3 regions of the Streptomyces sp. DT224 genome follow, and region 3 is predicted to be linked to each of the others. Evidence: riboswitches for the same ligand, from Rfam matches in the RefSeq annotation. Region 3 holds a riboswitch; each other region holds the start of a gene.
The links. A riboswitch is a leader RNA that binds a small molecule or an ion and turns the genes downstream of it on or off. The one in region 3 is predicted to bind cobalamin.

Region 1 (10,436 bases), on a different contig from region 3:
TCTGCCGCAACGCCTTGTCGCCGAGCACCACGTCGGGCAACAGCGCCCGCGCGGCCGTGATCCGGTCCCGCAACTCCGCTTCCTCGCCGGCCCAGCGCGCCGCGAAGGCCGCCGGGTCGTCCTCGTAGGCGAGCCGCCGCCGCACCACCTCCACCCGCTGGTCCGTCTCCCGGGACGCCGCGACCTCGACGGTCAGCCCGAACCGGTCGAGCAGTTGGGGGCGCAGCTCGCCCTCTTCCGGGTTCATCGTCCCGACGAGCAGGAACCGCGCCGCGTGCCGTACGGAGACGCCCTCGCGCTCCACGTACGAGGCCCCCATGGCCGCGGCGTCCAGCAAGAGGTCGACCAGATGGTCGTGGAGGAGGTTGACCTCGTCCACGTACAGGATTCCGCGGTGCGCGTCCGCGAGCAGCCCCGGTTCGAAGGCTTTGACGCCCTCCGCGAGGGCCCGTTCGATGTCGAGCGCCCCGACGAGCCGGTCCTCGGAGGCGCCGACCGGCAGCTCCACGGTCCGCGCCGCCCGCGACACGCCGGAGACGTCCTCGTGCGGGCCGTCCGGACACGCCGGATCGGGCGCGGCGGGGTCGCACGAGAAGCGGCACCCCGGCACGACGGGGACCTCCGGCATCAGCGCGGCCAGCGCGCGTACGGCGGTCGACTTGGCGGTGCCCTTCTCGCCGCGGACCAGGACCCCGCCCACGGCCGGGCTGACCGCGTTGAGCAGCAGCCCGAGCCGCAGGTCGTCCTGGCCGACGATGGCGGTGAAGGGGTAAGGCGTACTCACAGGGCCTCCTTGACGGGGGTGGCGGGCGCTCCCGGCGGGATGAACGGCAGACCGGACGGCGCGCCCGACTCGATGAGCCGCCACAGCGCGTCGGTGTCCGCGTGTTCCTCGATCAGGTCGCCGAGGCGGTCGAGCTGTTCCTCGCGCAGGCCGGCGAAGCAGGTGTCGGGCGCGGGCACGAAGCGGCGGCCGGTGAGCCGGGCGACCTCGGCCAGGAAGAGGCGGCGGAAGGCGTCGCTCTCCAGCGAACCGTGCCAGTGGGTGCCCCAGACGGCACCGGACCGGCAGCCGTCCAGCGGGGTGCCCCGGCCGTCCGTCAGGAACGGCTCCCCGCCGCCCACTTCGGCGACGCCGTGATGGATCTCGTACCCCTCGACGGGCGCGCCGAGCGCCTGGCCGGACGGCCGGGCGAGGGTCTTCTCGCGGTCGAAGCGGACGCGCACGGGCAGCAGGCCGAGCGCGTCGACCCGCCCGGCGCGCGACTCGACCTCGTCCTCGATGTGCTCCCCGAGGATCTGGTAGCCGCCGCAGATGCCGAGCACCGGCCGGCCCTCGGCGGCGCGCCGCCGCAGCGCGTCGGCGAGCCCGCGTTCGCGCAGCCAGGCGAGCGCCTTCACGGTGCCCCGGGTGCCCGGCACGATGACGAGGTCGGCGTCGGCCAGCTCCTCGGCCCGGTCCACGAACCGCACGACGACGCCCGGTTCGGCGGCCAGCGCGTCCACGTCCGTGAAGTTCGACATCAGCGGGATGGCGCACACGGCGACGCGCAGGACGTCCTCGCCGTGCGGCGGGGCGACCGCCGACTCGCGTACGGTGCCGCGCAGCGACACCCGCAGGCCGTCCTCCTCGTCGATGCCGAGCCCGTGAGCGAAGGGCAGCACCCCGTATGCGGGACGGCCCGTCAGGTCGCGCAGCATGTCCAGGCCCGGTTCCAGCAGCGAGACGTCGCCCCGGAACTTGTTGACCAGATACCCCGCGATCAGCTCCTGGTCCTCGGGCGCGAGCAGCGCGGTCGTGCCGAAGAAGGAGGCGAAGACCCCGCCCCGGTCGATGTCCCCGACCACCACGACCGGAAAGCGCGCGGCCCGGGCGATGCCCATGTTCACGATGTCCGTACGCCGCAGGTTGATCTCGGCGGGTGAGCCGGCGCCCTCGCAGATCACCGCGTCGTACGTGCTCCGCAGCTGCTCCAGGCAGTCCGTGACGGTGGACAGCAGCTGTTCCTGCCGTCCGCCGTGGTAGCCGCGGGCGCTCATCTCGCCGACCGGCCGCCCCATCAGGACGACCTGGCTGGAGCGGTCGCCGCCGGGCTTGAGCAGCACCGGGTTCATCAGGGCGGTCGGTTCGACGCGGGCGGCCTGGGCCTGCATCGCCTGGGCCCGGCCGATCTCGGCGCCCTCGCGGGTGACGAAGGAGTTCAGTGACATGTTCTGCGCCTTGAACGGGGCGACCTTCACCCCCCGGCGCACCAGCCAGCGGCAGATGCCCGCCGTGACGACGCTCTTGCCCGCGTCCGACGTGGTTCCGGCGACCAGCAGTCCGCCGCTCATATCGTTCTCCGTCCTTGAGGTCTCCCGGTCCGTCCCGCGATCCGGCGCGCGACCGCCCCCGCGCCCAGCCGGGCGGCCACGCCGACGCCGAGGGCGAGCACGCCCACCCGGCGCGAGAGCCGCACGGCGCGCTCGATGTCCCCGGTCTCCACGGCACGGCCCGCCTCCCCGTTGAGCACGGGCCGGTGCTCGACGCGCCCCCCGTACGCGAGGGTCCCGCCCAGCCGTACGCCGAGCGCCCCGGCGAACGCCGCCTCCACGGGCCCCGCATTGGGACTCGGGTGCTTCGCGGCATCGGCCCGCCAGGCCCGTACCGCCTCCCGGGGGCGGCCGCCGGAGGCCACGGCGAGCAGGGCGGTGAGCCGGGCTCCGGGCCAGCCGGCGAGGTCGTCCAGCCGGGCGGATGCCCAGCCGTACCGCAGGTAACGGGGCGACTTGTGGCCGACCATCGCGTCGAGCGTGTTGGCGGCGCGGAAGCCGACGAGCCCGGGGACCCCGGCGAGGGCGCCCCAGACGAGGGCGCCGACCACGGCGTCCGAGGTGTTCTCGGCGACGGACTCCACCACGGCACGCGCGATCCCGGGGCCGTCCAGCGCCTGTGGGTCGCGCCCGCACAGGTGGGGCAGCCGCTCCCGGGCCGACTCGATGTCGCCGGCGGCGAGCGCCCCGCCGATGGCCCGGGCCTCGCGCCCCAGCGACGTACCGCCGACGACGAACCAGGTGGCGGCGGCGGTCAGGGCCACGGAGGCGACGGGACGGCGGCGCAGGGCGCGGGCGGCGAGCGCGGCGCTCCCGGCGGCGCCCCCCGCGCAGATCAGGGTGTGCAGGGCGCCCCGGCCGCGATGGTCGCGCCAGAGCCGGTCCTCGACGGCCGCGGCGGCCCGCCCGAAGGCGGCGACCGGGTGCCCCCTGCGGGGGTCACCGAGCAGCAGGTCGGCGATCAGGCCGGCGGTGGCGCCGTACGCGTAGATGCGATCGGCACGCACGGTTCAGCCGACCGCACCCGAGGCTGCCGACAGAGGGCGTGGGGAGAAGGTCGCACGGCAGCCGGGCATGGCGGTATGTCCTCACTCAGGGTCCGCGCCCTGGTTCGACGTGACGGCGACGAGAGTCTCCTGGCTTCCGGATCGGCGGGACCCCGGTCTTCCAGCCCGCTCGCGCGGGCCGTGACGTGCGGTGGGGGACCGCTCCCCGGTGACAGTGGCGGGACCGCGCCGGATTCGCACCGGCTTCCTCTGCTGTCGCCGTAATGGCTCCGGCAGTCCACCACGCCCCGCGAACGCCCGTCAACTCGCCGTTGACCTGCGGCGGCACGGTGGGGGCGGACGCACATCGGGCCGGACGCGCACGAGGTGCGTCCGGCCCGGGGGAGGCGGTGCGTCAGGCGACGATCAGATAGATCCCGTACGCGACCGCCGCCGCGCACAGCCCGAAGCAGACGTACGCCCCGGCGCGCGCCAGCAGGAGCGAGGAGCCCGCCGGACCGCCCCCGGCAGCCGGCTCCGGCTGCTTGGAGAGGCCGACGATGCCGAGCGTGAAGAGGCCCACCAGGGCGACGGTGGTGACGAGGGAGACGCCGAAGACGGTGCCCAGAGCTGCCCAGTCGATGTTCATACGGGGTGTCCTTACCGGAGTACCGGGGTCTGTCAGACCGTGGCGGGTCGGGCCGGATCGGCGGCGACGGGACCGGCGGGCGCCGGAATGGTGGCGGCGAGGTCGTGCGCCTGGGCCGCGGTGGGCGGCGGGCTCACGGCCGCGATGGCCTGGGTGACGACACCCGCGGGCTCGGCCGGGGCGGCGTCCTCGGTGCCGGGCGCGACATCGCCGTGGCCGACGGGCGTGCGGCGCGAGAGCACCCAGATCGCCCCGGAACCGGCGACCAGGAGGGCCGCGACGACCACGACGCCCCAGGTGCCCTGCTTCGTCAGGAACTCCGCACCCGCGCCGACCAGACCGGCCGCCGGCAGGGTCAGGCCCCAGGCGACGAACATCCGGGTGGCGGTGGACCAGCGGACCACACCCCCGGCCCGGCCGAGGCCCGCGCCCATCACGGCCCCGGAGCAGGACTGCGTGGTGGAGAGGGAGAAGCCGAGGTGCGAGGAGGCCAGGATGACGGTGGCCGCGCTGGTCTGGGCGGCGAAGCCCTGCGGGGGCTTCAGTTCGGTCAGGCCGCTGCCCATGGTGCGGATGATGCGCCAGCCGCCGAGGTACGTGCCGAGCGCGATGGCCAGGCCGGCGCTGACGATGACCCAGACCGGCGGGTTGGAGCCGGGGGAGAGGACGCCGCCGGTGACCAGGGCGAGAGTGATGATGCCCATGGTCTTCTGCGCGTCGTTGGTGCCGTGGGCGAGCGAGACGAGCCCGGCCGAGGCGATCTGGCCGGCCCGGTAGCCCTTGGCGGTGGCCTTCTCCTGGGCGTCGTTCCGGATCTTCCCGCCGATCCGGTACGTGAGCCGGGTGGCCAGGAGCGCGGCCACGCCGGCCACGATCGGGGCGGCGACGGCGGGCAGCAGCACCTTGGTGACGACGGTGCCCCCGTTGACCGACGACCAGCCGGCGGACATCACCGCGGCGCCGATGAGGCCGCCGAACAGTGCGTGGGAGGAGCTGGACGGGAGCCCGACCAGCCAGGTCAGAAGATTCCACAGGATGGCGCCGACGAGCGCCGCGAAGATGACCTCGGTTCTGAGGCCGTCCTCGTTGACGATCCCGCCGGAGATCGTCTTGGCGACCTCCACGGACAGGAACGCGCCGACCAGATTCAGAACGGCGGACATCGCGACCGCCGTCTTGGGTTTGAGTGCGCCGGTCGAGATGGTCGTGGCCATCGCGTTGGCGGTGTCGTGGAAACCGTTCGTGAAATCGAACACTAGAGCTGTCACGATCACTATCGCGAGCAGCAGCGTGATGTGTTCCATTTACCCAGGCAATCGTTCGACGTCATTGGCACGTGGAACGTAGGCAACTTGAGTGAACGGAAGATGAACTGAGCAGGACGCTGCGGTGACCCCCGGAGCGGTGGCCGGGCGGCGCCCGGGGCGGGGCCGGAAAGGATCTTCGTATGAGTGACCGAGAGCACGACGCGATCGCCCGGGGATGGGAGGCGGTCGTCGCCGCGGCGCGCCGCACGGCGGCCGAGGGCCTGGTCGTCGGAACCTCCGGAAACGTCTCGCTGCGGATCGGCGACACGGTGCTGGTCACCCCCAGCGCAGTGGCGTACGACCAGCTGGGCCCCGAGGACCTGACCGGCGTCGATCCGGAAGGCAACCAGACCTTCGGGACACTCGCTCCCACCAGCGAACTTCCCCTCCACCTCGCCGTCTACCGGAACACTGACGCGAAGGCCGTCGTGCACACCCACGCGGTCCACGCCACGGCCGTCTCCACCCTGGTCACGGAGGTCCCCCCGGTCCACTACGCCGCCGCGATGCTCGGCGGCACGGTCCGCGTCGCCCCCTACGCCCGGTACGGCACCCCCGAACTGGCCGCGAACATGCTCACCGCCCTGCGCGACCGCACCGGCTGCCTGCTCGCCAACCACGGCACCGTCACGTACGGCGCCACCCTCGACGAGGCGTACGACCGCACCGCCCAGCTCGAATGGCTCTGCCACGTCTGGCTCACCGCGAGCGCCGTACCCGGCCGTACCCCGGCCCTGCTCTCGGAGGACCAGCTGGGCGAGGTCCGGGAGGCGCTCAAGGGGTACGGGCAACAAGGCCGAGGCGGCGCCGGACGGCGTTGAAGCGACACGGGCGGTACCGGACGGCCCTGCCCACTGGCATCGCGCCGCCCCGGCCACGACACTGTGGGGGTGCGCCCGGTTACCGCGACGGCAGCGGCCGTCACCACACTCATCGGCGCCGGCGCGGCAGCGGTCGCGGCCGGCCGGTTCGCGGGCGACGTCGCCCTCAGGACGCCGCCCGGACGACCGCTCCCCGCCGACCGCGAACTCACCGTCCACGCGACGGCCGCCGGGCAGGTCACCCTGACCCGGTCCCTCACCTCGCTGCGCCCCGGCACGTACGGGCTGGCCGGCAAGGACGTCCACGCCGTCGTCGGCCCCGTGCTCGACCGCGCCCACCAGGCCGCCGACACCGTCGTGCGCCGGCTGGAACGCGTCGACCACGGCGTCCTCGCCCCCGGCGACAAGGTCCGGCTCACGCCCCAGGTGTACAGCGGCGACCCCGGCAGCGCGCTCGGCCTGGCCTTCCGGGAGGTGCGGATCCCCGGCGAGCTGGGCGAACTGCCCGCCTGGCACGTCCCGGCGCCCCGCCGCACCTGGGTCATCACCGTGCACGGCATCGGCGCCACCCGCGAGCACCCCCTCAACCTCCTGGAGTTCCTGCACGGCCGGCAGCTGCCCGTGCTCGACCTCGCCTACCGCGGCGACCCGGGCGCCCCCCGCTCCCCGGACGGGCTCGGCCACCTCGGCGAGTCCGAGTGGCGCGACCTGGACGCGGCGATCCGCTTCGCCGTTCGCAACGGCGCCGAGCAGGTCATCCTGTACGGCTGGTCCACCGGCGCGTCCATGGCGCTGCACGCCTGCGCGGGCTCCGCGCTCCGCGACAGGATCACCGGCCTCGTCCTCGACTCGCCCGTCCTGGACTGGACCGACACCCTGCGCGGCCTCGCCGCGGCACGCGGGGTCCCCGGCGCGCTGCTGCCCCTGGCCGTGCGCGCCGCCCAGGGGCAGACCGGACTGCACGGCACCGGACTCCTGGACACCTCGGTCCCGGTGACCCTGCACGTCCCCACGCTCGTCTTCCACGGTCCCGACGACACCCTGGCCCCCTGGATCCACTCCCGCCGGCTCGCCGCCGCCCGCCCCGACCTCGTCTCCCTGCACACCGTGGACCGCGCTCCGCATGCGGCGATGTGGAACGCCGACCCGGCCCACTACGAGGAGACCCTGCGCCGCTTCCTCACGCCCCTGATGTGAGGTGATGCGCCGGTTCGGCCGATTGGTCCCGGCCGGTGCGCGCCCCGTCAACGCCGGTGACCCGGGTTCCGTTTGGGCTTTCGGGCCGTCAGGGGCAAGACTGCTCCCGTGACGTCCCGTACCCCGCGCGACTCCAGGCTGCGTCTTGTCCGCCCGCGACCCCTCGCCACCGCCCGAAGGGCCGTGACCACTCGGCGCACCAGGCCCGCGCCGCGCCCGCCCGAGGGCACCCCGCCCCGGGCGGAGCTGGCCCGCCAGGCCAGGACGGTCCTCGCCGACGCCGTACGGATCGCCCGCTGGGCGGCCGACGGGGCGGCCCCCGGCACCACACCCCCGGCCACCCTCGAACACGCCGCCGCCGCGCTGGACATCTCCCCGGAGCGAGTGCGCTCCGGCTGGGACCGGGCCCGGCTGGCCGGACTGGTCGAACTCCACGGCGACACCGCACGGCCCGGCTGGCGGCTGCGCGCCTGGGACCGGGACGACTCTGCGGTGCTGCGCGGCTGGGTGGCCCTCTTCGACGCCTGGTCGCTCGTCCACCCCGCGCCCCGGGGCGTCGAGTCCACCGCCGTCGCCGAGGCCGTCGAGGCGGTGCCCCAGGTCCTCTCGCTGCTCCAGCTCTCGGCCGGGCCCGTCACCGTGCCCGCCCTCCTCGACCTCCTCGGCCAGCGCGTCGCGGAACTCCACGAAGAACGCTGCGAGGTGCCGTACGGCCCCGAGCCGCTGCCCGCCCCCGCCGAACCGGCGCCCACCGCCCACCCGCCGGCCCTCGTCGCCCGCCTGCTCGACTGGGCCCTGGAGGGCCTGGCCGACGTCGGGGCGCTCACCCTCGGCGCGGGCCAGGCCACGCTGACGCCGCTCGGCAACTGGGCGGTCTGGGTCAAGCTGGAGCAGATCTGCGTCGCCGCCCAGAGCCCCGCCGGCAACATCGAGCAGGCCGCCGCCGACATGCTCCTCGGCTGCGCCCGCCTCACCCCCGGACCCGCCCGCGCCGAATACCGCGCCTGGCTGGCCGCCCGCCCCGTCGGCAGCGCCGTCGCCGAACTCCTCGACGTCGCCCGCGGCGAGGACGCCCTCCTGCGGGGCCTCGCCTTCGAGGCCCTGCGCGTCGTCGGAGCCCCCGCGGAGCCCGAGGTCCGGGCCGTCCGGACCGACCCGTCGCTGCGCCCGTACGCGCTGCTCTGGCTCGCCGAGTACGACGGCGCGGACCCCGAGGACGCCCAGGAGGTCCTCAGCCGCGAGGAGGCCACGTGGCTCTGGGTCGACACGGCGGCGGCGGTCGCGGACCACGGTGAGACGGGCCTCCTGGTCCGCCACCTCGACTCGGCGGTCCAGGGCACGGTCCCGGCCCTGCTGGACGAGGTCCGGGCCGTCGGCCACCCCCGCACGGTGCAGGTCCTGGTGGCCCTGGCCGCGGCCCACCCGGACCCGGCGCTGGCGAAGGCGGTCCGCAAGGCGGCGTTCCAGGTCCACACGGGCGCGTGACCCGGGCCGCCGCCGGCCTCGCCGGCGCGTGAGGCGTGCTGCCCGGGGCCGTGACCCGGGCAGCGGGAAAGTCGTTGGACACCGCCAGTAGACTGGTTTCCATGGCAGTTCTCCTTGTGCGTGTGCGTGAGTAGCGGCGTCGATCCGTCACCACCCGTCGTTCCTCCGCCCTTCCTTCCGCCCAGGAGTACCTTCCCGTGATCACCGCCTCCGGCATCGAGCTGCGCGCCGGCGCCCGTCTGCTCATCGAATCCGCCAGCTTCCGCATCGCCAAGGGCGACCGCATCGGCCTCGTCGGCCGCAACGGAGCGGGCAAGACTACCCTCACCAAGTGCCTCGCGGGCGAGGGGACCCCCGCCGCCGGCACCATCACCCGCTCCGGTGAGGTGGGCTACCTCCCGCAGGACCCGCGCACCGGCGACCTCGACGTCCTGGCCAGGGACCGGGTGCTCTCCGCGCGCGGCCTGGACGAGATCCTGCGCAAGATGCGGGAGAACGAGGACCGGATGGCGAACGGCAAGGGCGCCACCCGCGAGAAGGCGATGAAGAAGTACGAGCGCCTGGAGACGGAGTTCCTCACCAAGGGCGGTTACGCCGCCGAGGCCGAGGCCGCCACCATCGCCGCCGCGCTCAGCCTGCCCGACCGCGTGCTCGGCCAGCCGCTGCACACCCTCTCCGGCGGTCAGCGCCGCCGCGTCGAACTGGCCCGCATCCTCTTCTCGGACGCCGACACGCTGCTCCTGGACGAGCCGACCAACCACCTCGACGCGGACTCGATCGTCTGGCTGCGCGACTACCTCAAGACCTACCGCGGCGGCTTCGTCGTGATCTCCCACGACGTGGAGCTGGTCGAGACGGTCGTCAACAAGGTCTTCTACCTGGACGCCAACCGCTCCCAGATCGACGTCTACAACATGGGCTGGAAGCTCTACCAGCAGCAGCGCGAGGCCGACGAGAAGCGCCGCAAGCGCGAGCGCCAGAACGCCGAGAAGAAGGCCGCCGCCCTCAACGCGCAGGCGGACAAGATGCGCGCCAAGGCGACCAAGACGGTCGCCGCGCAGAACATGGCCAAGCGCGCCGACCGGCTGCTGTCCGGCCTGGACGAGGTCCGGGTCGCCGACAAGGTCGCCAAGCTGCGCTTCCCCGACCCCTCGCCGTGCGGCAAGACGCCCCTGATGGCGGAGGGGCTCTCCAAGTCCTACGGCTCGCTGGAGATCTTCACCGACGTCGACCTGGCCATCGACAAGGGCTCCCGCGTCGTCATCCTCGGCCTCAACGGCGCCGGCAAGACCACGCTGCTGCGGCTGCTCGGCGGCGCCGAGCAGCCCGACACCGGCCGCGTCGTGGAGGGCCACGGGCTCAAGCTGGGCTACTACGCCCAGGAGCACGAGACCCTGGACCCGGACCGCACGGTCCTGGAGAACATGCGCTCCGCCGCGCCCGACCTGGACCTCGTCGCCGTCCGCAAGACGCTCGGCTCGTTCCTCTTCTCCGGTGACGACGTGGACAAGCCGGCCGGGGTGCTCTCCGGCGGCGAGAAGACCCGCCTGGCCCTGGCGACGCTGGTCGTCTCCTCCGCCAACGTGCTCCTGCTCGACGAGCCCACCAACAACCTGGACCCGGCCAGCCGTGAGGAGATCCTCGGGGCGCTGCGCACGTACAAGGGCGCGGTCGTCCT
Region 2 (10,436 bases), on a different contig from region 3:
AACGTCATCAGCCACACGTTGAGCGTGTACTTGGAGTTGTCGTTGATCAGGATGTAGGCGAAGAGGTACTCGTTCCAGGCGTTCACCAGCGCGAAGATCGACGCGGCGGCGAGGCCGGGGGCGAGCAGCGGCAGGATCACGCGGCGGAAGGCGCCGAAGCGGGTGCAGCCGTCCACCATGGCGGACTCCTCCAGCTCCACCGGGATGTTCACCACGAAGCCGCGGATCATGATCGTCGCGAACGGCAGCGTGGAGACCAGGTAGACGACGATCAGGCTCCAGTACTCGTCGATGCCGCCCATGGCGTTGAGCTGGGCGTAGATCGGGATGAGCATCGCCGTGGGCGGCAGCATCTGGACCAGGATCATGATCAGGACCAGGGCCTTGCGGCCGAAGAAGCGGAACCGGCCGATGGCCAGGGCCGCCAGGGTGGCGATGATCATGCCGCCGACGACGGCGGTGATCGAGACGATCAGGCTCGACTGGACCGCGGTGCCGAAGTTCGGCTGGTCCACGGCCTTGACGAAGTTGTCGAAGGTGATCGACGAGGGCCACAGGGTCTGGTCGTACGAACGGATCTCGCGGCTGGGCCGCAGGGCGCTGACGACCAGCCAGTAGACCGGGAAGACCATGACCAGGGCGATGCCGAGGCCGAGGATGTTCAGGCCGGCCCGGGTCTTCTTGCGGTCCGGGCGCAGGACCTGGGGTGTGTCGGTCGTGGTGCTCATTCGACCTCTCCCGTCTTCATGAGCTGGCGCAGGTAGTACACGGCCACCGCGGACAGCAGGATCACCGTGATCAGGGCGATCGCGGTGCCCTGGCTGAAGGAGGTGGACTCGAATGCCTTGGAATAGGAGTAGAGGCCGAGGGTCTCGTACTCCGGCTCGGGCTTGCTGCCGCGCAGCAGCCAGATCTGGCCGAAGACGTTGAAGTCCCAGATCACCGACAGCGTGGAGACCATGCTGAAGACCGGCTTGATGACCGGCCAGGTCACGTAGCGGAAGATGCCGAAGCTGGTGGCGCCGTCGAGCGAGGCGGCCTCCTCCAGTTCCTGGGGGACCTGGGTGAGGGCGGCGTACAGCGTGACGACGACGAAGGGGATGGCTCCCCAGACGACCAGCAGCGTGATGATCGCGAAGCCCTGGACCGGGTCGAGGTACCAGTTGTGGCCGAGCCAGTCCTCGCCCACCACCTTCGCGATGAGGGTGTTGATGAGGCCGTAGTCGGAGTCGGCCATGAACCGGAAGATCGAGGCGGCGACCATCAGCGGCATCGACCAGGCGGCGATCAGGCAGAAGGTCAGGATGAGCCGCACCCAGTTGGACAGCCGGCGCATCAGCAGGGCGATGAGAAGGCCGATGCCCATGGTCAGCGTCACGCAGACGGTCATGAAGACGACGGTGCGGAAGGTCACCCACCAGAACTCGGAGTCACCGAGGATGTTGGTGAACTGGTCGAAGCCGACCCAGGGTGCGGGATCACCGGTCCACAGCTCGCGCCGGCCCATGTCCTGGAAGGACATGATGACGGTCTTGGCGAGCGGGTAGAGGTAGACGGCGGCGATCGCCACGATCGCCGGGAGGATCAGGAAGTAGGGCAGCAGCTCCCCCTTCTTCCGCTTCCTCTTCTGCTTCAGGGGAGCGACGCCGCCCTCATCGGACAGCGGGCTCCCGTCCGCCTTGGGATCACGTGGTACGGGGACCGGTGGCCCGGCGGCCTTGGTATCGGCGGCAGTCACGTGGCTGACCTTCCATCGCGGGTCCGAGGCAGCCCCCGGATAACACGGCGTTCTTGAGCTGAAGGGAGCGGGGGCCGCGGCGCGATGCCGGGCCCCCGCCTGGCGATCGGAAGACTTACGCCTTCTTGTTGATCAGTGCGTCGATCTCGCTGTCCGCCTTCTTGGTGGCGTCGGCGACGGACGTGCCCTTGAGGATCTTCAGGAGCATGTTCTCCAGAATCTCCTCCTTCTCGATGGAGGCCCAGCCCGGCGCGATCGGCGTGAACCAGGCGTCCGGCACCGCGTTGGCGATGGCGGCCGTCTCGGGCTTGGCCTTCAGCGGCTCAAGCTGCTTCTCGTTGTTCGGGAGGATGTTCTTCGACGCGAGGACGTCCATGGACTTCGCGTTGGTGAAGAGGGAGATCCACTCCTGGCCGAGGTCCTGGACCTTGGACTTGGAGATGGTGGCGAGGTCGGAGCCGCCGATGAAGGACGGGAGCGCCTTGCCGTTCGGGCCGGGCATACCGGCCGTGGCGATCTTGCCGTCGAGCTTCGGGTTGCCGTTGTCACCCGTGGTGACGCTGCCGGCCTCCCACGCCTGGCCGTAGATGACCGCGGCCTTCTCGTTGGCCATGACGTTGGCGTGGTCCTGCTCGTCCTTCGTCTGGTCGGCCTTGTTGTACTTCTTGACCAGGTCGACGAAGTGCTGGATGCCCTTCTGCGCCTCGGGGGTGGAGAGGGTGGCCTTCCACTCCTTCGAGCCCTCGTCGTACTTGGCGATCTGGCCGCCCTCGGCTGCGACGTAGGACATCGCGGCGTACCAGTAACGGCCCGGGTAGTACAGGGACGAGGCGCGCTTGTCCTTCTTCGCGAGCTGGGCCTGGACCTTGTCCATGGCCTTGAGGAAGTCGTCCTCGGTCTGCGGAAGGACGTCGCTGCCGGTGCCGGCCTTCAGCATGTCCTTGTTGTAGACCGCCAGGCGGGCGGAGGCGTAGTAAGGAACGCAGTAGATCTTGCCCTCGTAGGAGCAGGTGTCCTTCAGACCCTTGATCCAGGTGTCCGAGTTCTCGTACTTCGAGGTGTCGATCTCGCCGAGCGCGCCGTTGAGGATGTACTGCATGGTCTCGGTGTTGCCGAGTTCGACAACGTCCGGGAACTTGTCGCCACCGAGGGAGGTGTCGAGCTTCTTGACCTTGTCCGCCCAGCCCTGGTACTGGATCTTGACGTTGACGTTCGGGTACTTCTTCTTGAACTGGGCGTTGACGTCCTTGACCAGTTCGGGCCAGGTCGACTGGGCCTCGCCCATGAGCCAGACAGTCAGGTCTTCCTTGCGGTCCTTCGGGTCCTTCGAGGACGTCTTGTCGTCCGAACCACACGCCGCGATGGAAACCAACATGCCCGCGACGCCGATCGCCGCGATGAGCTTGCGCTTCACGCCACCCTCCTCAGGGATGCTGCAACCCCCTCCCCACCGCGCGAAAACGTCGACGAGTACCTCTGGGGCTGGGACCTGGTCTTTAATGGTTTAGACCAGTACCGGGAGCTTGGCCTAGACCTTTAGGGGTGTCAAGGGTGTATAAGAAGTGCACTCGCGTCCGTTATACGACCGACACCTGAGGGAGGGCGACGAGCCGTGACCGGACCGTGCCACCATGTGAGCCGCGACAGACGGAGGAGCCGGTGACGGCAGCAACGCAGCAGTCGGGAAGGCGGGCCATGGGCGCCGACGGGGGCAGTTCGGAGAACGAGACGGGTGCGGGCGCCGGGACGCGCACCGCGCGCGTACCGAAGTACTACCGGCTGAAGCGCCACCTCCTCGACATGACGGACACCATGCCGCCGGGCACCCCCGTGCCCCCGGAACGGACCCTGGCCGCCGAGTTCGACACCTCGCGCACCACCGTGCGCCAGGCGCTCCAGGAACTGGTCGTCGAGGGCCGGCTGGAACGCATCCAGGGCAAGGGCACCTTCGTCGCCAAGCCGAAGGTCTCCCAGGCCCTGCAACTCACCTCGTACACCGAGGACATGCGCGCCCAGGGGCTCGAACCGACCTCGCAGCTCCTGGACATCGGCTACGTCACCGCCGACGACACGCTCGCCGGGCTGCTCGACATCAGCGCCGGCGGCCGGGTCCTGCGCATCGAGCGCCTGCGCCTGGCGAGCGGTGAGCCGATGGCCATCGAGACCACGCACCTCTCCGCCAAGCGCTTTCCCGCACTGCGCCGTTCACTGGTCAAGTACACCTCGCTCTACACCGCGCTCTCCGAGGTGTACGACGTCCGGCTGGCCGAGGCCGAGGAGACCATCGAGACCTCCCTGGCCACCCCGCGCGAGGCCGGGCTGCTCGGCACCGACGTGGGCCTGCCGATGCTGATGCTCTCCCGGCACTCGCTGGACGAGCGGGGCGAGCCGGTCGAGTGGGTGCGCTCCGTCTACCGCGGCGACCGCTACAAGTTCGTGGCCCGCCTGAAGCGGCCGCTGGACTGACCCCTCGTACGCACGTGCCCCGAACGGCCCCCGGACCCGCCTCCGGGGGCCGTTCGGCGCTCCCCGGCAGGGCTCGGCCCGGACCAGCCCTCGGACGTTTGCCGCCATTGGGGCCATCCGACCGGTCCGTGAAGACCGTTGCCGGACCGCAATGCGGACGGGGGGTGACGGTGGCCTGGTCCCTCGCCTAGATTTCCTGCGCATTACAGGTGATCAGCGAGGGGACGGAGTCGCCGCCATGCCGGAAGAACCAGAAGGAAAGCCACCCACCGTCACACCGATGCGGGTGGTCATCGCCCTGTGCCTCATCGCGCCGTTCGTGGCGATGCTCTGGGTGAGTTCGTACGCGAAGATCGACCCGACCTTCATCGGCATCCCGTTCTTCTACTGGTACCAGATGCTCTGGGTACTGATCTCCACCGCGCTCACGATGATCGCGTACAAGCTGTGGCAGCGTGACCAGCGCGCCCGCAAGGGGGGTGCGTCCGCATGAAGGACGGTGTGAACGGCATCGCGCTCGGCGTCTTCATCTTCTTCTTCCTGGCCGTCACGGTCATGGGCTTCCTGGCCGCCCGCTGGCGCAGGGCCGAGAACGAGGCCACCCTGGACGAATGGGGCCTGGGCGGACGGTCGTTCGGCACCTGGGTCACCTGGTTCCTGCTCGGCGGCGACCTCTACACCGCGTACACCTTCGTCGCCGTGCCCGCGGCGATCTACGCGGCCGGCGCGTCCGGCTTCTTCGCGGTGCCGTACACCATCCTGGTGTACCCGCTGATCTTCACGTTCCTGCCCCGCCTGTGGTCGGTCTCGCACAAGCACGGGTACGTCACCACCTCGGACTTCGTCCGCGGCCGGTTCGGCTCGAAGGGTCTTTCGCTGGCCGTCGCGGTCACCGGCATCCTCGCCACCATGCCGTACATCGCGCTCCAACTCGTCGGCATCCAGGCGGTGCTGGACGTGATGGGCGTCGGCGGCGGCGAGAACACCAACTGGTTCGTCAAGGACCTGCCGCTGCTGATCGCGTTCGCGGTGCTCGCCGCGTACACCTACTCCTCGGGACTGCGGGCGCCCGCGCTGATCGCGTTCGTCAAGGACGGGCTGATCTACCTGGTCATCGCCGTGGCGATCATCTACATCCCGATCAAGCTGGGCGGCTTCGACGACATCTTCGCCTCCGCCCAGGACAAGTTCACCAAGGCGGGCGCGGGCGGTCTCGCGCCCGCTGCGGCCGGCCAGTGGGGTTACGCCACGCTGGCGCTCGGGTCCGCGCTCGCGCTGTTCATGTACCCGCACTCGATCACGGCGACGCTCTCCAGCCGCAGTCGTGAGGTGATCCGCCGCAACACCACCATCCTGCCGCTGTACTCGCTGATGCTGGGCCTGCTCGCGCTGCTCGGCTTCATGGCGATCGCCGCCGGCGTGAAGGTGGACAACGGCCAGCTCGCCATCCCGCAGCTGTTCGAGAACATGTTCCCCGACTGGTTCGCGGGGGTGGCGTTCGCCGCGATCGGCATCGGCGCCCTGGTGCCGGCCGCGATCATGTCCATCGCCGCGGCGAACCTGTTCACGCGCAACATCTACAAGGACTTCCTGAAGCCGGACGCGACGCCCGAGCAGGAGACCAAGGTCTCCAAGCTGGTCTCGCTGCTGGTCAAGGTCGGCGCGCTCGCCTTCGTCCTCACCATGGACAAGACCGTCGCGATCAACTTCCAGCTGCTGGGCGGGATCTGGATCCTCCAGACGATGCCGGCGCTGGTGGGCGGACTGTTCACCCGGTGGTTCCACCGCTGGGCGCTGATCGCCGGCTGGGCGGCCGGCATGATCTACGGGACGGCTGCCGCGTACGGGGTCGCCAGCCCGACGCAGAAGCACTTCGGCGGGTCCTCCAAGGAGATCCCGGGCCTCGGCGAGATCGGCTACATCGGCCTCACCGCCTTCGTGCTGAACGTCGTGGTCGTCGTCGTCCTCACCTTCGTCCTGAACGCCGTGAAGGCGCCCGTAGGCACCGACGAGACCTCCCCGGGCGACTACACCGGGGACGTGGGCGACCCGGGTGTCCAGGAGAAGCTGCCGCCGGCCACGGCGGGGGCGCCGGGCGGTCACTGACCGCACACCTTTACCGCACGCGACACAACATGTGGGGGCCGTCCGGCAGGGCGGCCCCCACATGTATGCTCATGCTCGCTGTCGCCGCAGGGGAATCCGGTGTGAATCCGGAACTGTCCCGCAACGGTGTATGCGGTGCGCGTTCGCGCATCCGTGGAGTCCGAGGACCTGCCGACAGCGCATCCGGCTCGACCGAACCGGATGCCCTGACGTCCGGGCCTCGTGGGATGGGCCGGTGGACGCCGCACGGAGTGCCGCCCCGCCCGGGCCCCCTCCTGCCCGGCTGCCCCCGCGCTCCCCGCCGGACCGGAGCCGAGCGAGGGAGAGCACCACGTGACCATCGCGCCAGCCGATCCGGCCTCAGCGCCGAAGACGGCCGAGTCCGAAGCCACCGGACCCGCGAGCGACGGACCGGGCACCGCACTGCTGCGGACCCTGACCGACCTCACCGCCGATCTGCCCGACACCGACCCCGGACGCGTCGCCGCCGCCGCCCTGCGCGGCCGCAACGCCCGGTCGGACGAGGCCGAGCTGCGCTCGCTGGCCACCGAGGCCGCGGCGGGCCTCATCGCCGAGGACCCCGCCTACTCCCGGCTCGCCGCCCGCCTGCTCACCCGGACCATCGCGGACGAGGCCGCGGGCCAGGGCGCCACCTCGTTCTCCGCGTCCGTCGCCGTGGGCCACCGCGAGGGCCTGATCGCGGACCGGACCGCCGAGTTCGTGACGCTGCACGCGGGGGCGCTGGACGCCCTGGTCGAGCGGTCCCTCGCCGACGGGGCCGACGACCGCTTCGGCTACTTCGGACTGCGCACCCTGCACAGCCGCTACCTGCTGCGCCACCCGATCACCCGCCAGGTCATCGAGACCCCCCAGCACTTCATGCTCCGGGTCGCCTCCGGGCTCGCCGAGGACACCTCCGGGCGCGCGCTGGACGAGGTCGCCGCGCTGTACGGGCTGATGAGCCGGCTGGACTACCTGCCGTCCTCGCCGACGCTCTTCAACTCCGGCACCCGCCACCCGCAGATGTCGTCCTGCTACCTGCTCGACTCGCCGCTGGACGAGCTGGACTCGATCTACGACCGCTACCACCAGGTGGCCCGCCTCTCGAAGCACGCGGGCGGCATCGGCCTCTCGTACTCCCGCGTCCGCGCCCGGGGCTCCCTGATCCGGGGCACCAACGGGCACTCCAACGGCATCGTGCCGTTCCTCAAGACGCTCGACGCCTCCGTCGCGGCCGTGAACCAGGGCGGCCGGCGCAAGGGCGCCGCCGCGGTCTACCTGGAGACCTGGCACGCGGACATCGAGGAGTTCCTGGAGCTCCGCGACAACACGGGCGAGGACCAGCGGCGCACGCACAACCTGAACCTGGCGCACTGGATCCCGGACGAGTTCATGCGCCGCGTGGACGCGGACACCGCCTGGTCGCTGTTCTCCCCGGCCGACGTGCCCGAGCTCGTGGACCTGTGGGGCGACGCGTTCGACGCCGCGTACCGGGCGGCCGAGGCGAAGGGCCTGGCCCGCAAGACCATGCCGGCCCGCGAGCTGTACGGCCGGATGATGCGGACCCTGGCGCAGACCGGCCAGGGCTGGATGACGTTCAAGGACGCCTCCAACCGCACGGCGAACCAGACCGCCGAGCCGGGCAGGGTGGTGCACTCCTCGAACCTGTGCACCGAGATCCTGGAGGTCACCGACGACGGCGAGACGGCCGTCTGCAACCTCGGCTCGGTCAACCTCGGCGCGTTCGTCAAGGGCTCCTCGATGGACTGGGAGCGGCTGGACGCCACCGTGCGGACCGCGGTGACCTTCCTCGACCGGGTCGTGGACATCAACTTCTACCCGACCGAGCAGGCCGGCCGGTCCAACGCCCGCTGGCGGCCGGTGGGCCTGGGCGCCATGGGTCTCCAGGACGTCTTCTTCCAGCTGCGGCTGCCCTTCGACTCGCCCGAGGCCCGGGCGCTCTCGACCCGGATCTCCGAGCGCGTCATGCTCGCCGCCTACGAGGCGTCCTGCGACCTCGCGGAGCGGTCGGGCCCGCTGCCCGCCTGGTCGGAGACCCGGGCCGCGCGCGGGGTGCTGCACCCGGACCACTACGCCGTGGAGCTGAACTGGCCGGAGCGCTGGGAGGCGCTGCGGGCCCGGATCGCGAAGACCGGGATGCGCAACTCGCTGCTCCTGGCGATCGCCCCGACCGCGACGATCGCCTCGATCGCGGGGGTCTACGAGTGCATCGAGCCCCAGGTCTCCAACCTCTTCAAGCGGGAGACCCTGAGCGGTGAGTTCCTCCAGGTCAACGGATATCTGGTGGACGAGCTGAAGCGGCTCGGCGTGTGGGACGCGCGGACGCGTGAGGCGCTGCGGGAGTCGAACGGCTCGGTGCAGGGCTTCGCCTGGGTCCCGGCGGACGTGCGGGCGCTGTACCGCACGGCGTGGGAGATCCCGCAGCGCGGCCTGATCGACATGGCGGCGGCCCGTACGCCCTTCCTCGACCAGAGCCAGTCGCTCAACCTGTTCCTGGAGACGCCGACCATCGGCAAGCTCTCCTCGATGTACGCGTACGCCTGGAAGCAGGGCCTGAAGACGACGTACTACCTGCGGTCGCGTCCGGCGACCCGGATCGCCCGTGCCGCGTCCGGGGCCGCGTCGACCGCCGCCCCCATCCCCGTACAGCAGGCGCAGGCTCCCGACGCGGACGCGATCGCCTGTTCCCTGGAGAACCCCGAGTCCTGCGAGGCATGCCAGTAATGAGCACCACCCCCACCGAGAAGAACCTGCTGGACCCGGGCTTCGAGCTCACCCTGCGGCCCATGCGCTACCCGGACTTCTACGAGCGCTACCGGGACGCGATCAAGAACACCTGGCACGTGGAGGAGGTCGACCTCCACTCGGACGTGGCGGACCTCGCCAGGATGACGCCCGCCGAGCAGCACCTGATCGGGCGCCTCGTCGCGTTCTTCGCGACCGGTGACTCGATCGTCGCCAACAACCTGGTGCTGACGCTGTACAAGCACATCAACTCCCCCGAGGCGCGGCTGTATCTGTCGCGGCAGCTGTTCGAGGAGGCCGTGCACGTCCAGTTCTATCTGACGCTGCTCGACACCTACCTGCCCGACCCGGACGACCGCGCGGCGGCGTTCGCGGCCGTGGAGAACATCCCGTCCATCCGCGAGAAGGCGCAGTTCTGCTTCCGGTGGATGGACTCGGTGGAGAAGATCGACCGGCTGGAGTCGAAGGCCGACCGCCGCCGCTTCCTGCTGAACCTGGTCTGCTTCGCCGCGTGCATCGAGGGGCTTTTCTTCTACGGCGCCTTCGCGTACGTGTACTGGTTCCGCTCGCGCGGGCTGCTGCACGGTCTCGCCACGGGGACCAACTGGGTCTTCCGCGACGAGACGATGCACATGAACTTCGCGTTCGAGGTCGTGGACACGGTCCGCAAGGAGGAGCCGGACCTCTTCGACGACGCCCTCCAGCAGCAGGTCACCGACATGCTGAAGGAGGCCGTCGAGGCGGAGCTGCAGTTCGGCCGCGACCTGTGCGGCGAGGGGCTGCCCGGCATGAACACCGAGTCGATGCGCGCGTACCTGGAGTGCGTCGCCGACCAGCGGCTCACCCGGCTCGGCTTCCCGGCGGTGTACGGATCGCAGAACCCGTTCTCGTTCATGGAGCTCCAGGGCGTCCAGGAGCTCACGAACTTCTTCGAGCGCCGCCCCTCGGCGTACCAGGTGGCCGTGGAGGGCACGGTCGCCTTCGACGACGACTTTTAGCCTAGATCCTCGCCCAGCTTCTGACGTACGGACGCCGTGCGGCCCCCACCGGCCGCGCGGCGTCCGCGCTTTGCGGTGGGCGGGTGCTCCGGTCCTGTTCCGCTTCGCGCAGCTCGCGGTCGATGCGGCGCTCGCGGGCCATGCCGACCAGCGCGGGCAGCAGGACGAGGGCGAAAAGGACGGAAATGCCGAGGATGTTCTGGAATGTGTTCATGCCTCTACTGTCCTCGTTCCGGAGGAACGGCGGCAGTGGCAGGACTGTCACACAGCATCGAATTACTGCCACACTGGTTCCATGCTGAACAATGTCGCCGCCCTGATGCTCGACGATGTCCATCCCTTCGAACTCGGCGTGCTCTGCG
Region 3 (10,436 bases):
CGGCCACTTCACGGACACCGACGTCGTCCTCGACTTCCTCGCGCACGACCAGCACCCGCGTCTCGCCGCTCTGGGCACCTCGTGCCCGGACCACTTCCTGCGCACCAAGGTCCGCCCGCTCGTCCTGGACCTGCCGCCTGCGGCCCCGCTGGATGAGGCCGTGGCCCGGCTGAAGGAACTGCATGCCGAGTACCGCGAGGAGTACGCCGCCTACTACGCCCGGCATGCCACCCCCGACTCGCCGGCCATGCGCGGCGCGGACCCCGCGATCGTGCTGGTGCCGGGCGTCGGGATGTTCTCGTACGGCAAGGACAAGCAGACCGCGCGGGTGGCGGGCGAGTTCTACCTCAACGCGATCAACGTCATGCGCGGCGCCGAGGCCGTCTCCTCCTACGCCCCCATCGATGAAGCGGAGAAGTTCCGCATCGAGTACTGGGACCTGGAGGAGGCCAAGCTGCGGCGGATGCCGAAGCCGAAGCCCTTGGCGACGCGTGTGGCGCTGGTGACGGGTGCGGGCTCGGGCATCGGCAAGGCCATCGCGCACCGGCTGGTCGCCGAGGGCGCCTGCGTGGTCGTCGCCGACCTGAACGGCGAGAACGCCGCTGCCGTGGCCGAGGAGCTGGGCGGCCCGGACAAGGCCGTCGCGGTCACCGTGGACGTCACCTCCGAGGAGCAGATCAGCGCCGCGTTCCGTGCGGCCGTTCTCGCGTTCGGGGGGGTCGATCTCGTGGTCAACAACGCCGGGATCTCGATCTCGAAGCCGCTGCTGGCCACGACCGCGAAGGACTGGGACCTCCAGCACGACATCATGGCCCGGGGGTCCTTCCTCGTCTCCCGCGCGGCCGCCGGAGTCATGATCGAGCAGGGCCTGGGCGGCGACATCGTGTACATCGCCTCCAAGAACGCCGTCTTCGCCGGACCGAACAACATCGCCTATTCCGCCACCAAGGCCGACCAGGCCCACCAGGTCCGCCTTCTCGCCGCCGAACTCGGCGAGCACGGCATCCGCGTCAACGGCGTCAACCCCGACGGCGTCGTCCGCGGTTCGGGCATCTTCGCCGCGGGATGGGGGGCGCAGCGCGCCGCGACGTACGGCATCGAGGAGGACGAGCTCGGTGAGTTCTACGCCCGGCGCACGCTGCTGAAGCAGGAGGTCCTGCCCGAGCACGTCGCGAACGCGGTGTTCGCCCTCACAGGCGGTGACCTCACCCACACCACCGGCCTGCACATCCCCGTCGACGCCGGTGTCGCTGCGGCCTTCCTCCGCTGAGCACCCTCGATCGCCTGGGGCGGGTGACTGACGCACCCGCCCCGGTGCACCGCGGACCGGCGGCACGATGCCGGCCGAGGCCCGGCCCTGACACCAGGCCCGGCACGGCGCCGCCGGTCCGCCATTCCCCAACTTCCCGATGAGCCGCCCGCACCGCAGAGGTATGCACCCCGTGACCAGCACTCCCCCGCCCTCCGCGTTCGCCGCGGTCGATCTCGGCGCCACCAGCGGACGGGTGATCGTCGGCCGTGTGGGCCCGGACCGTCTCGACCTCACCGAAGTGCACCGCTTCGGCAATACCCCCGTGCGGCTGCCGGACGGCCTGCACTGGAACGTCCTGGCCCTGTTCCAAGAGATCCTCGACGGACTGCGTGAATGCGCCCGCTCCGGCGGCGTCGCCTCCATCGGTGTCGACACCTGGGCCGTGGACTACGGCCTCCTGGGCAGCGACAACGCCCTCCTCGGCAACCCCTTCCACTACCGCGACTCGCGTACCGAGGGCATCGCCCCGGGCGTCTGGGCAGAAGTCTCCGCCGAGACGCTGTACAGCATCACGGGCCTCCAGCACCTCCCCTTCAACACGGTCTTCCAGCTCGCGGCCGGCACGGGAGCCGTTCAAAGGGACGCCGCCCGCACCCTGCTGCTCATCCCGGATCTCCTGATCCACTGGCTGACCGGATCGTTGGGTGCCGAGGAGACCAACGCCTCCACCACCGGTCTCTTCGACGCCCGAACCGGCACCTGGTCCCACCACCTCATGAAGCGGCTCTCCCTCGACCCGGGCCTCTTCCCGCCCCTGCGCAGGCCCGGAGACGCGGCGGGTACCCTCCTCCCCCACGTAGCCGCCTGCACCGGACTCCCCTCGCATACGCCGGTGACTACGGTCGCCTCCCACGACACCGCCTCCGCAGTCGTCGCCGTACCCGCCACCGAAACCGGCTTCGCGTACATCTCCTGCGGAACGTGGTCCTTGGCCGGCCTCGAACTCGACGCCCCCGTCCTCAGCGCCGCCTCCCGAGCGGCGAACTTCACCAACGAACGCGGCATCGACGGCACCGTGCGCTACCTGCGCAACATCATGGGCATGTGGCTCCTGGAAGAATGCCGGCGCACGTGGGACAAGGAGGGCCTCCCCACCCACATCCCCACGCTGCTCACCGAAGCCGCGGAGGCTCAACCGTTCGCCGCGGTCCTCGACCCCGACGCCCCGGAGTTCCTCGCCCCCGGCGACATGCCCACCCGCATCCGCGCATACTGCGCCCGCACCGGACAACCCATCCCCGCCACACAGGGCGCCATCGTCCGCTGCATTCTGGAAAGCCTGGCCCTCGCACACCGCCGCGCCCTGCGCCAGGCCGCCGAGCTCGCCGGCCGCGACATCACCCGCATCCACCTCGTCGGCGGCGGATCACGCAACGAACTGCTCTGCCAACTCACCGCCGACGCCACCGGCCTGCCCGTCGTCGCCGGCCCCAGCGAAGCCACCGCACTCGGCAATATCCTCGTCCAAGCCCGAGCCGCCGGCCTGGTGGGCGGCCTTCCCGACATGCGCCGCCTCGTCGCCCGCACCCAGCACCTGCGGCACTACACCCCTCAAGGCAACAGCGCCGCCTGGGACGCGGCCGCCGCCCGAATCGGCGCACCGACGCACCCGATGATCCCGTGACGCCGGAGCCCCAGATCTCCTATCCCAGGCGGCCAGGAGACGGACCACTGCGGTCGCGGGCCCATGGCCCAGGGATTGCCCTCCCACGCCAGCCGGCGCACGGCGGCGGTGCTCACGGAAGTCCCACGCCCCCGAGTGGCGGTCTCGGCAAGCTTGTACGCCTTGATCCGCGGACGCGCCCCGGGAAGGCTGCGACAGCCCTCGGAGGAATCGCAGCTCAGCGCACCCGCCCCCGCGGCTTCAGTCCCACGTCCGGCAGCGCCGGCGCCGGAATGGGCGGCCCGTCGTAGCCGTGTACGGCCCCGAACCGGTCGCCGCCCATCCAGTCCTCCCGGGCCCGGGCGATCTCGTCCTGGGTCCTGCCCACGAAGTTCCACCACATGATCAGCTCCTCCTCGAACGGTTCGCCGCCCAGGAGCATCAGGCCCGCGTCGGACTCCGCGCGGAGCGGGAGCTCGGTGCGGCCGCAGCCGAGGTAGAGCATGGAGCCGGGGAGGACCGGGACGCCGTCGACCTCGGCCTCGCCGGACATCGAGAGCACGGCGTACTCGAAGTCGGGGTCCAGGGGGAGCCGGGCCCGCGCGCCTCGGGTCAGCGAGAGGTCGGCGCCCACGATCGGGGTGTACGCGGTGCCGGGCGAGGTGGCGCCGTCGAGGTCGCCCAGGATCACCGTGGCCGTGAGGCCGGGGGCGGTGACCGCGGGCAGGTCGCTGTGGTGCTGGAAGTGGGGATCCGCGAAGCGGTGCGCGTCCGGGAGCGCCACCCAGAGCTGGGCACCGTGGAGCAGGGCGGCGTGCGGCTTGGGGCTCTCCTCGGAGTGGCTGATCGCGCGGCCGGAGGTCATGAGGCCGAGTTCGCGCGGGCGGATCGTCTGGAGGCTGCCGAGGCTGTCGCGGTGCAGGACCTCGCCCTCGTGCAGCCAGCTGACGGTCTGGAGGCCCATGTGGGGGTGCGGCGGCACCTGCATCCCGGGTTCGTCGGCGATGTCGTCGGGGCCGTAGTGGTCCACGAAGGCCCAGGCACCGACCATCCGGCGGCCCAGGTTGGGCAGCAGCCTGCGGACCTCGGTGGACTCGCCGAGCCGCACCGTGCGCGGGGCCAGCAGTTCGCGTACGGGCTCCGCGACGACGAAACCCCGGCCCCCGCAGACGGTGGGGACGGCCTGGCGATCGAGATTGCTCATGGCGCTCAACCTATTCCGCTGCGGGCGGGGGCGGGTGGCACCCACGCCGGATGATTAGTGGAATGTTAAACCACCTATCGGTGTTGTGCGGATCGGACACCCGCCCGGCCGAGGAGACGACATGAGCGACAGCTACTACGAGTTCGGAACCGCCGCCGAGCGCTGGGAGCGCGCGGGATTCTTCTTCGACGCGAAGGAGTACACGACCGCGGCACGCATCCTGGACGGCCTCGTCGCGGAGGTCCCGGAGCAGGTCGCGCCCCGGCTGCTGCTGGCCCGCGCCTACTACCACTCGGCGAGCCTCGGGCGGGCCGAGACGGAGCTTCGCGCGGTTCTGGAGCGCGATCCGGTGGAGCACTACGCCCGCCTGATGCTCGGCCGGACCCTGGAGCGCCAGGGGCGGCAGGCCGAGGCGGACACACAGCTGCGGCTGGCGGCAGCGCTGTCCGGTGACCTCGGGCCGGCGTGAGCGCGTCCCGGCACCCGCCATATTCCAGGTGCCGGGAACGGCGGCCACGTGATACTCCACAGGACCATGAACGACCTTGAGACGCCGCGCCTGTTCCTGCACCCCATGAGCCCCGCCGACGCCGAGCACGTCGCCGCGGGTTCGCCGCCGGCCGGGGCGCGCTGGGCTCCCGGCTACCCCTCCCCCGGCGAGCGGGGCGCCGCCTCGCGCTTCCTCACGACCTGCGCGGACACCGGCGACCCCACCCCGTTCTGCTCGTACGAGATACGGCTCCGGGCCGATGGTGTGGTCATCGGCGGCATCGGCTTCCACGGGGCGCCGGACGAGCGGGGCGGCGTCACGATCGGGTACGGGCTCGTGGAGTCGGCGCGCGGACGGGGCTATGCCTCCGAGGCGCTGCGGGCGCTGCTCCGGTTCGCGCGGGGACAGGGCGTCGCCCGGGTGCGCGGGGACGCCGACACGGGCAACATCCCCTCGCAGCGGGTCATGGCGGCGGCCGGGATGCGCCTCGTGGGCGAGGACGCCTCGCTCACGTACTACCTGGTCGAGTGGGCGGCGTAGGACGGGCGGAGCCTGCCGGTGACCCACCCGGCGGGCTCCGCCCGTCGCCTCGTCCACGGCGGCCGTCAGCCCACGGCGGCGGCCGTCCGGTTCGTCCGGCCGTCCGCGAGCGCGTCGGCCCTCGGCACCAGCAGCCGTTCGGTGAGGTGGCCGAAGAGCAGGCCGAACGCGGTCCACAGCGTGGCCTGCACCGCGAGCGTGGCCAGCCGGAACTGCCACAGCAGCGTGGCCGGGAAGTCCGTGCCGACCTCGTTGAACGAGGGCAGGAACACATAGGCGAGGGCGATCAGCAGGACGTAGCCGGCCGCCGCCGCGACCGTCGCGTTCCAGTTGCCCAGGCGGCGTGCCAGCCGCCTGCCGGCGATGACGGCGGCGACCGCGAGCAGCACGCTGAGGGCGACCATCAGGAAGAACAGCGCGGTGCGTTCGCCGATGGTGTCGGGGTTGCCGACGGCCGGCGGGTTGGCCGGGTACTTCAGGAACGGCACGACGTACACGCTGAGCAGCGCGGCGCCCGAGATCAGCGCGGCCGTGACCCTGGGGCCGAACCGGCCCATCCTGCCCAGCGCATAGCAGAAGACGAGCGCGGCGATGCCGCCGGCCGCGACGCCGAAGACGAGCACCCCGGTGGCCAGGCCGGCGGTGGACTGCACGCCCCTGCTGACGAGTTCCTCGCCGGCGCCGTGGTGGTGGCCGTGGGCGCTGTGCGCGGCCTCTTCGATGGCGATGGCCGCGTCGACCCTGGACTCGCCGAGGAAGTAGGCGACGAGCAGCGCGAGCGCCCCCGCGGCCAGTCCGGCGAGCATGCCGCGGATCAACAGGGCTCTGACAGATATGGAGTTCATGAGGGATTCCCCTGGATCAGCCGGTGGGGCGGTCAGTGGCAGGGGAAACCGAGCAGGTGACGGCCGTCGTGGACCCACTCGTGGACGCCTTCGCCCGAGATGAGGGCCGTGGCCCCCTGTTCGGCGCCGACGAAGTAGAGCAGGACCAGCATGAGGATGCCGAAGAAGACCGCCCAAGGAGCAATGGCCTTCAGGGAGATGGGGGTGATGGCGGGTGCGCCGGTTGCGGGGGCAGCACTCTGTGCCATGGCAGAACCTCCTGTGGGAACACGCGTCCCGTTCGTGGTGCCTGAGACGAGGGTGCTGGGTCTGACTTCCCGCGTGCGCGGGTACACAGTGGCGCGACCGTGCCGGATTCTCACCGGACTTCCGTCACACCCTCGTCATGTCGTCGCGACCATACCGCCTGGGCACCGGGCTCCGCCATGCCCCCTGCAAGCGGCCGGTGGGACCCGGATGCCATGGTGTGCTGGGCCGCGGGGCCTGTGTTCCGGGAGTTGAGGGCGGGTATGACGGTACGGGTGATGCTGATCTCACCGGCAATGAACGCGGCGTTGCGTGAGGCCCGGTTCGCCGGTGACGCCACGCTCGACGTGTCGGGTGTGCGTACGGCACGACTGGCCGCACCACACGTCCCGGACGCGGACCGGGCGGTGCACGGCCCGTCCCAGCGGTGCGCCCGTACGGCGGCGGCACTGGGCCTGCGCTCGATGGGCGAACCCGCGCTTCGTGATTGGGAGTTGGGCCGCTGGACGGGTGCCCGGCTGGACGAGGTGAGCACGCGCGAGCCGGCGGAAGTGGCCGCCTGGCTGGCCGACCCCTCGGCCGCCCCGCACGGCGGCGAGTCGCTGCTCGGCCTGTGCGCGCGGGCGGGGGCCTGGCTCGACTCGCTGAGCGGTGCCGGCCGGGTGCTGGCCGTCGCCGAACCGTCCTTGGTGCGTGCGACCGTGGTCCACGCGCTCGCGCTGCCGCCACCGGCGTTCTGGCGCCTCGACGTCGCCCCGCTCACGCTGACGGAGCTGAGCGGCCGGCCGGGGCGCTGGAACCTGCGCGTGGGGCGGCCGCTCGCCCCGCCGGGCCCGGCTACCCCCGGTACGTCTCCAGCAGCCTCAGCCACACCTCGCTGATCGTCGGGTAGGAGGGGACCACGTGCCACAACCGGTCGACGGGGATCTCGCCCGCGACCGCCATGGTCGCCGAGTGGAGCAGTTCGCCGATGCCGGGGCCGACGAAGGTGACACCCAGCAGGACTTCGCGGTCGAGGTCCACCACCATGCGGGCACGGCCCCGGTAGCCGTCCGCGTACAGGCCCGACCCGGCCACGGAGGCGAGGTCGTAGTCAACGGCGCGGACGCGGTGGCCGGCCTGTTCCGCCTCGGCCAGGGAGAGGCCCACCGAGGCGGCCTCCGGGTCGGTGAAGACGACCTGCGGGACAGCCCCGTGGTCGGCGGTCGCCGCGTGGGCGCCCCAGCGGGCGGTGTCCAGTGGCCTGCCCTGCGCGCGGGCCCCGATCGCGTCGCCCGTGATGCGTGCCTGGTACTTGCCCTGGTGGGTCAGGAGCGCGCGGTGGTTGACGTCGCCGGCCGCGTAGAGCCAGTCCGTGCCCTCGACCCGGCAGGTGTCGTCGACGGTGAGCCAGGAGCCGGGTTCCAGGCCGACCGTCTCCAGGCCCAGGCCGTCGGTGCGCGGGGCGCGACCGGTGGCGAAGAGGACCTCGTCGGCCTCGACGCTCTCGCCGTTGTCGAGTTCCACGGTGACCGGTCCTTCGCCGTCCGGGCGGCGTACGGCGGTGGCCGAGACTCCGGTACGGATGTCCGCGCCGGCCCCGGTGAGCGCCTCGGCGACCAGCTCGCCGGCGAACGGCTCCATCCGGGGCAGCAGCCCCTGGCCGCGCACGAGCATGGTGACCTCCGCGCCGAGCGCGTTCCACACGGTGGCCATCTCGACGCCGACGACTCCCCCGCCCACCACGACGAGCCGGCCGGGGACCGCCTTGGCGCTCGTCGCCTCGCGGCTGGTCCAGGGGCGGGCTTCCTCGATGCCGGGCAGGCCGGGGACCACGGCCCTGCTGCCCGTGCAGACGGCGACGGCGTGCCGGGCGGTGAGCCGGTGCTCCGTGCCGTCGGGCGCGGTGACGGTGACCTGCTTGACGCCGGTCAGCCGGCCGTGGCCGCGGAAGATGTCGGCCCCGATCCCGTCGAGCCAGGCGACCTGCCCGTCGTCCTTCCAGTGCGAGGCGTACTCGTCGCGGTGGGCGAGGACGGCGGCGGCGTCCAGCGGTCCCTGGACGGCGCCGCTCAGGCCGGGGACGCGGCGGGCGTCGGCGCGGGCGACCACGGGTCGCAGGAGCGCCTTGCTCGGCATGCACGCCCAGTAGGAGCACTCACCGCCGATCAGCTCCGACTCGACCACCGCGGTGGTCAGCCCGGCGGCCCGGGCCCGGTCCGCCACGTTCTCACCCACCGGACCTGCTCCGATGACCACGACGTCGTACTCGACGGGCTCCGCTCCATGTGTCATGCGGCTCATTCTGGCGGGGGGTGTGGGCGTCGGCCACATGGGCAGGCACGGAATAGCACGAGATCGGGCACCGTTGACCCGGACACGTCTCATACGGGCACAGGAAGAGGGAGCAACGCATGAGCACCGTAGAGCTCACCAAGGAAAACTTCGACCAGGTCGTCAGCGACAACGAGTTCGTCCTGATCGACTTCTGGGCTTCCTGGTGCGGCCCGTGCCGGCAGTTCGCCCCGGTGTACGACGCGGCGTCCGAGCGCCACACGGACCTGGTCTTCGCGAAGGTCGACACGGAGGCGCAGCAGGAGCTGGCGGCGGCCTTCGAGATCCGGTCGATCCCCACGCTGATGATCGTGCGGGACAACGTGGCGGTCTTCGCGCAGCCCGGCGCACTGCCGGAGGCGGCTCTGGAGGACGTGATCGGCCAGGCCAGGAAGCTGGACATGGACGAGGTGCGCAAGGCCGTCGAGGCCGAGCAGCAGAAGGGCGAGGCGGAGGGGCAGCAGCAGTAGCACCGCCTGCCCCCGCGGGGCTGCCTCAGGTGTCGGCCGCGCGCTCCGCGACCCGGGCCGAGAGCCCGTACGGGAGTTCCGACCCGTCGACGAGGAGGCCCTCGACGGCTTTGGTCCTCGGGTCGATGTCCGCCACCATGCCGTCCCCCGCGTACCGGGGATAGCCGGTCTCGCCCGTCTCACCCGTGGCGGTGACCACGGCCGACCGGATGGCGGCGCCCGGTCCCCCGCCGTCGGAGCCCTTGGCCGCGGCGCCCCTGACGCTGGCCCCCGTCGCGCCTTCTCCGGTCGCGGGGGCCTTGTCGTCGGTGAACTCGGGGACGATGAGGATTTCGTAGCTCTGCGGATCGCTCATGGCCAAGACGCTAGGGCCTGTCCGGCGGATCTTCGCGGATCAGCACGCGGCATCTGGTGCATCCCCACGTTCTCGGCTTCGCTCGAACAGGGGAGACCCCACTCCTCGGCGTGCGCCCGGATCATCCTTGTACTGGATGTACTTGGATGATTCGGGCGTGCGGCGAGAATGCGTGCCAGGCGTCGTGGGCCCACGAAGATCCGCCGGACAGGCCCTGGGCACGGGCGGTGCGCCGCGCAGGTCGTCGGTCCGGCTCAGCTGGATTCCCGTCGTACGGTGCGGGCGCGCAGCAGGTCGTGCCGCTCGGGCGGAGTCCTCGGGTGGCGGACAAGGCGGTCCACCAGGTCGGCCAGCGGCTGGGCGGTCGCCAGCTCCATCCGTACGCTGCTGAGCCTCGGCCGCAGCAGCCGCCCGAGCATCGAGTCGTCGGCGCCCACCACGGCGGCCTCGGCGGGTATCGCGATGCCGGCGTCCTGGAGCGCCCGCATCAGGAGCATCGCGTACGTGTCGTCGTACGCGAAGACGGCGTCCAGGCCGAGCGCGGGCCAGCGGGCGGCCACCGACGCGGCCGACTCCTCCTCGTAGCGCAGCGGCAGCACCTCGACGTGGGCGCCGCCGTTCAGCGCGGCCTCCCGGGCGCCGGCCAGGCGCGGGGCGGCGAAGAGCGCGGTGGCGGGGTCCTCGGGCATCACCACGCCGATGCGGCGCCTGCCGCGTTCCAGCAGATGGCGCACCGCGCAGCCGCCGACCTCCCGCTGATCCATGATCAGGGCGTGCGCGCCCTCCACCGGGTGGGGGCCCAGGGTGATGACCGCCTTGGCTCCGGAGCGCCGGAGCACGGCTGTGCCGCGCGGGGCGAGCGGGACGGAACCGGGCACGATGACGGCGGCGGGGCGCAGTTCCGCCCAGGCGCGGGCGGCGTCGTCGGCGTTGAGTCCGAGCGAGCCGTACTGGACGACCGTGTAGTCGAGGCGCCGGAGCCCCGACTCCAGGTCGCGCAGGAAGCGCAGGTGCAGGGGGCCGGTCGGCACGTTGCCGGTGGGCAGCAGCACCATGCG

Region 1: it holds a riboswitch for cobalamin, as region 3 does, so the genes downstream of both, ACLQ2N_RS18510 (cobalamin biosynthesis protein) here and ACLQ2N_RS29010 (CbtB domain-containing protein) in region 3, are expected to answer to the same signal.
Region 2: it holds a riboswitch for cobalamin, as region 3 does, so the genes downstream of both, ACLQ2N_RS00825 (ribonucleoside-diphosphate reductase subunit alpha) here and ACLQ2N_RS29010 (CbtB domain-containing protein) in region 3, are expected to answer to the same signal.

What each region holds. Positions count from the first base shown of each region.
Region 1 is NZ_JBNCLI010000007.1:44,486-54,921, reverse strand. Features, by position in the region: gene ACLQ2N_RS18520 (putative cobaltochelatase) at 1-784, opposite strand, end outside; gene ACLQ2N_RS18515 (cobyric acid synthase) at 781-2,334, opposite strand; gene ACLQ2N_RS18510 (cobalamin biosynthesis protein) at 2,331-3,320, opposite strand; cobalamin riboswitch at 3,444-3,569, opposite strand; gene ACLQ2N_RS18505 (hypothetical protein) at 3,715-3,948, opposite strand; gene ACLQ2N_RS18500 (inorganic phosphate transporter) at 3,981-5,252, opposite strand; gene ACLQ2N_RS18495 (class II aldolase/adducin family protein) at 5,396-6,076, shown strand; gene ACLQ2N_RS18490 (alpha/beta hydrolase) at 6,146-7,273, shown strand; gene ACLQ2N_RS18485 (hypothetical protein) at 7,457-8,758, shown strand; gene ACLQ2N_RS18480 (ABC-F family ATP-binding cassette domain-containing protein) at 8,956-10,436, shown strand, end outside.
Region 2 is NZ_JBNCLI010000001.1:174,603-185,038, reverse strand. Features, by position in the region: gene ACLQ2N_RS00855 (carbohydrate ABC transporter permease) at 1-728, opposite strand, end outside; gene ACLQ2N_RS00850 (carbohydrate ABC transporter permease) at 725-1,738, opposite strand; gene ACLQ2N_RS00845 (extracellular solute-binding protein) at 1,854-3,152, opposite strand; gene ACLQ2N_RS00840 (GntR family transcriptional regulator) at 3,434-4,204, shown strand; gene ACLQ2N_RS00835 (DUF3311 domain-containing protein) at 4,443-4,697, shown strand; gene mctP (monocarboxylate uptake permease MctP) at 4,694-6,310, shown strand; cobalamin riboswitch at 6,376-6,500, shown strand; gene ACLQ2N_RS00825 (ribonucleoside-diphosphate reductase subunit alpha) at 6,644-9,055, shown strand; gene ACLQ2N_RS00820 (ribonucleotide-diphosphate reductase subunit beta) at 9,055-10,074, shown strand; gene ACLQ2N_RS00815 (hypothetical protein) at 10,076-10,288, opposite strand; gene ACLQ2N_RS00810 (GlxA family transcriptional regulator) at 10,370-10,436, shown strand, end outside.
Region 3 is NZ_JBNCLI010000012.1:212,315-222,750, reverse strand. Features, by position in the region: gene ACLQ2N_RS29040 (bifunctional aldolase/short-chain dehydrogenase) at 1-1,270, shown strand, start outside; gene ACLQ2N_RS29035 (rhamnulokinase) at 1,434-2,936, shown strand; gene ACLQ2N_RS29030 (pirin family protein) at 3,154-4,119, opposite strand; gene ACLQ2N_RS29025 (tetratricopeptide repeat protein) at 4,241-4,588, shown strand; gene ACLQ2N_RS29020 (GNAT family N-acetyltransferase) at 4,655-5,149, shown strand; gene ACLQ2N_RS29015 (CbtA family protein) at 5,215-5,994, opposite strand; gene ACLQ2N_RS29010 (CbtB domain-containing protein) at 6,027-6,242, opposite strand; adenosylcobalamin (AdoCbl) riboswitch at 6,288-6,379, opposite strand; gene ACLQ2N_RS29005 (histidine phosphatase family protein) at 6,504-7,121, shown strand; gene ACLQ2N_RS29000 (dihydrolipoyl dehydrogenase family protein) at 7,078-8,514, opposite strand; gene trxA (thioredoxin) at 8,634-9,023, shown strand; gene ACLQ2N_RS28990 (hypothetical protein) at 9,049-9,378, opposite strand; gene ACLQ2N_RS28985 (LacI family DNA-binding transcriptional regulator) at 9,633-10,436, opposite strand, start outside.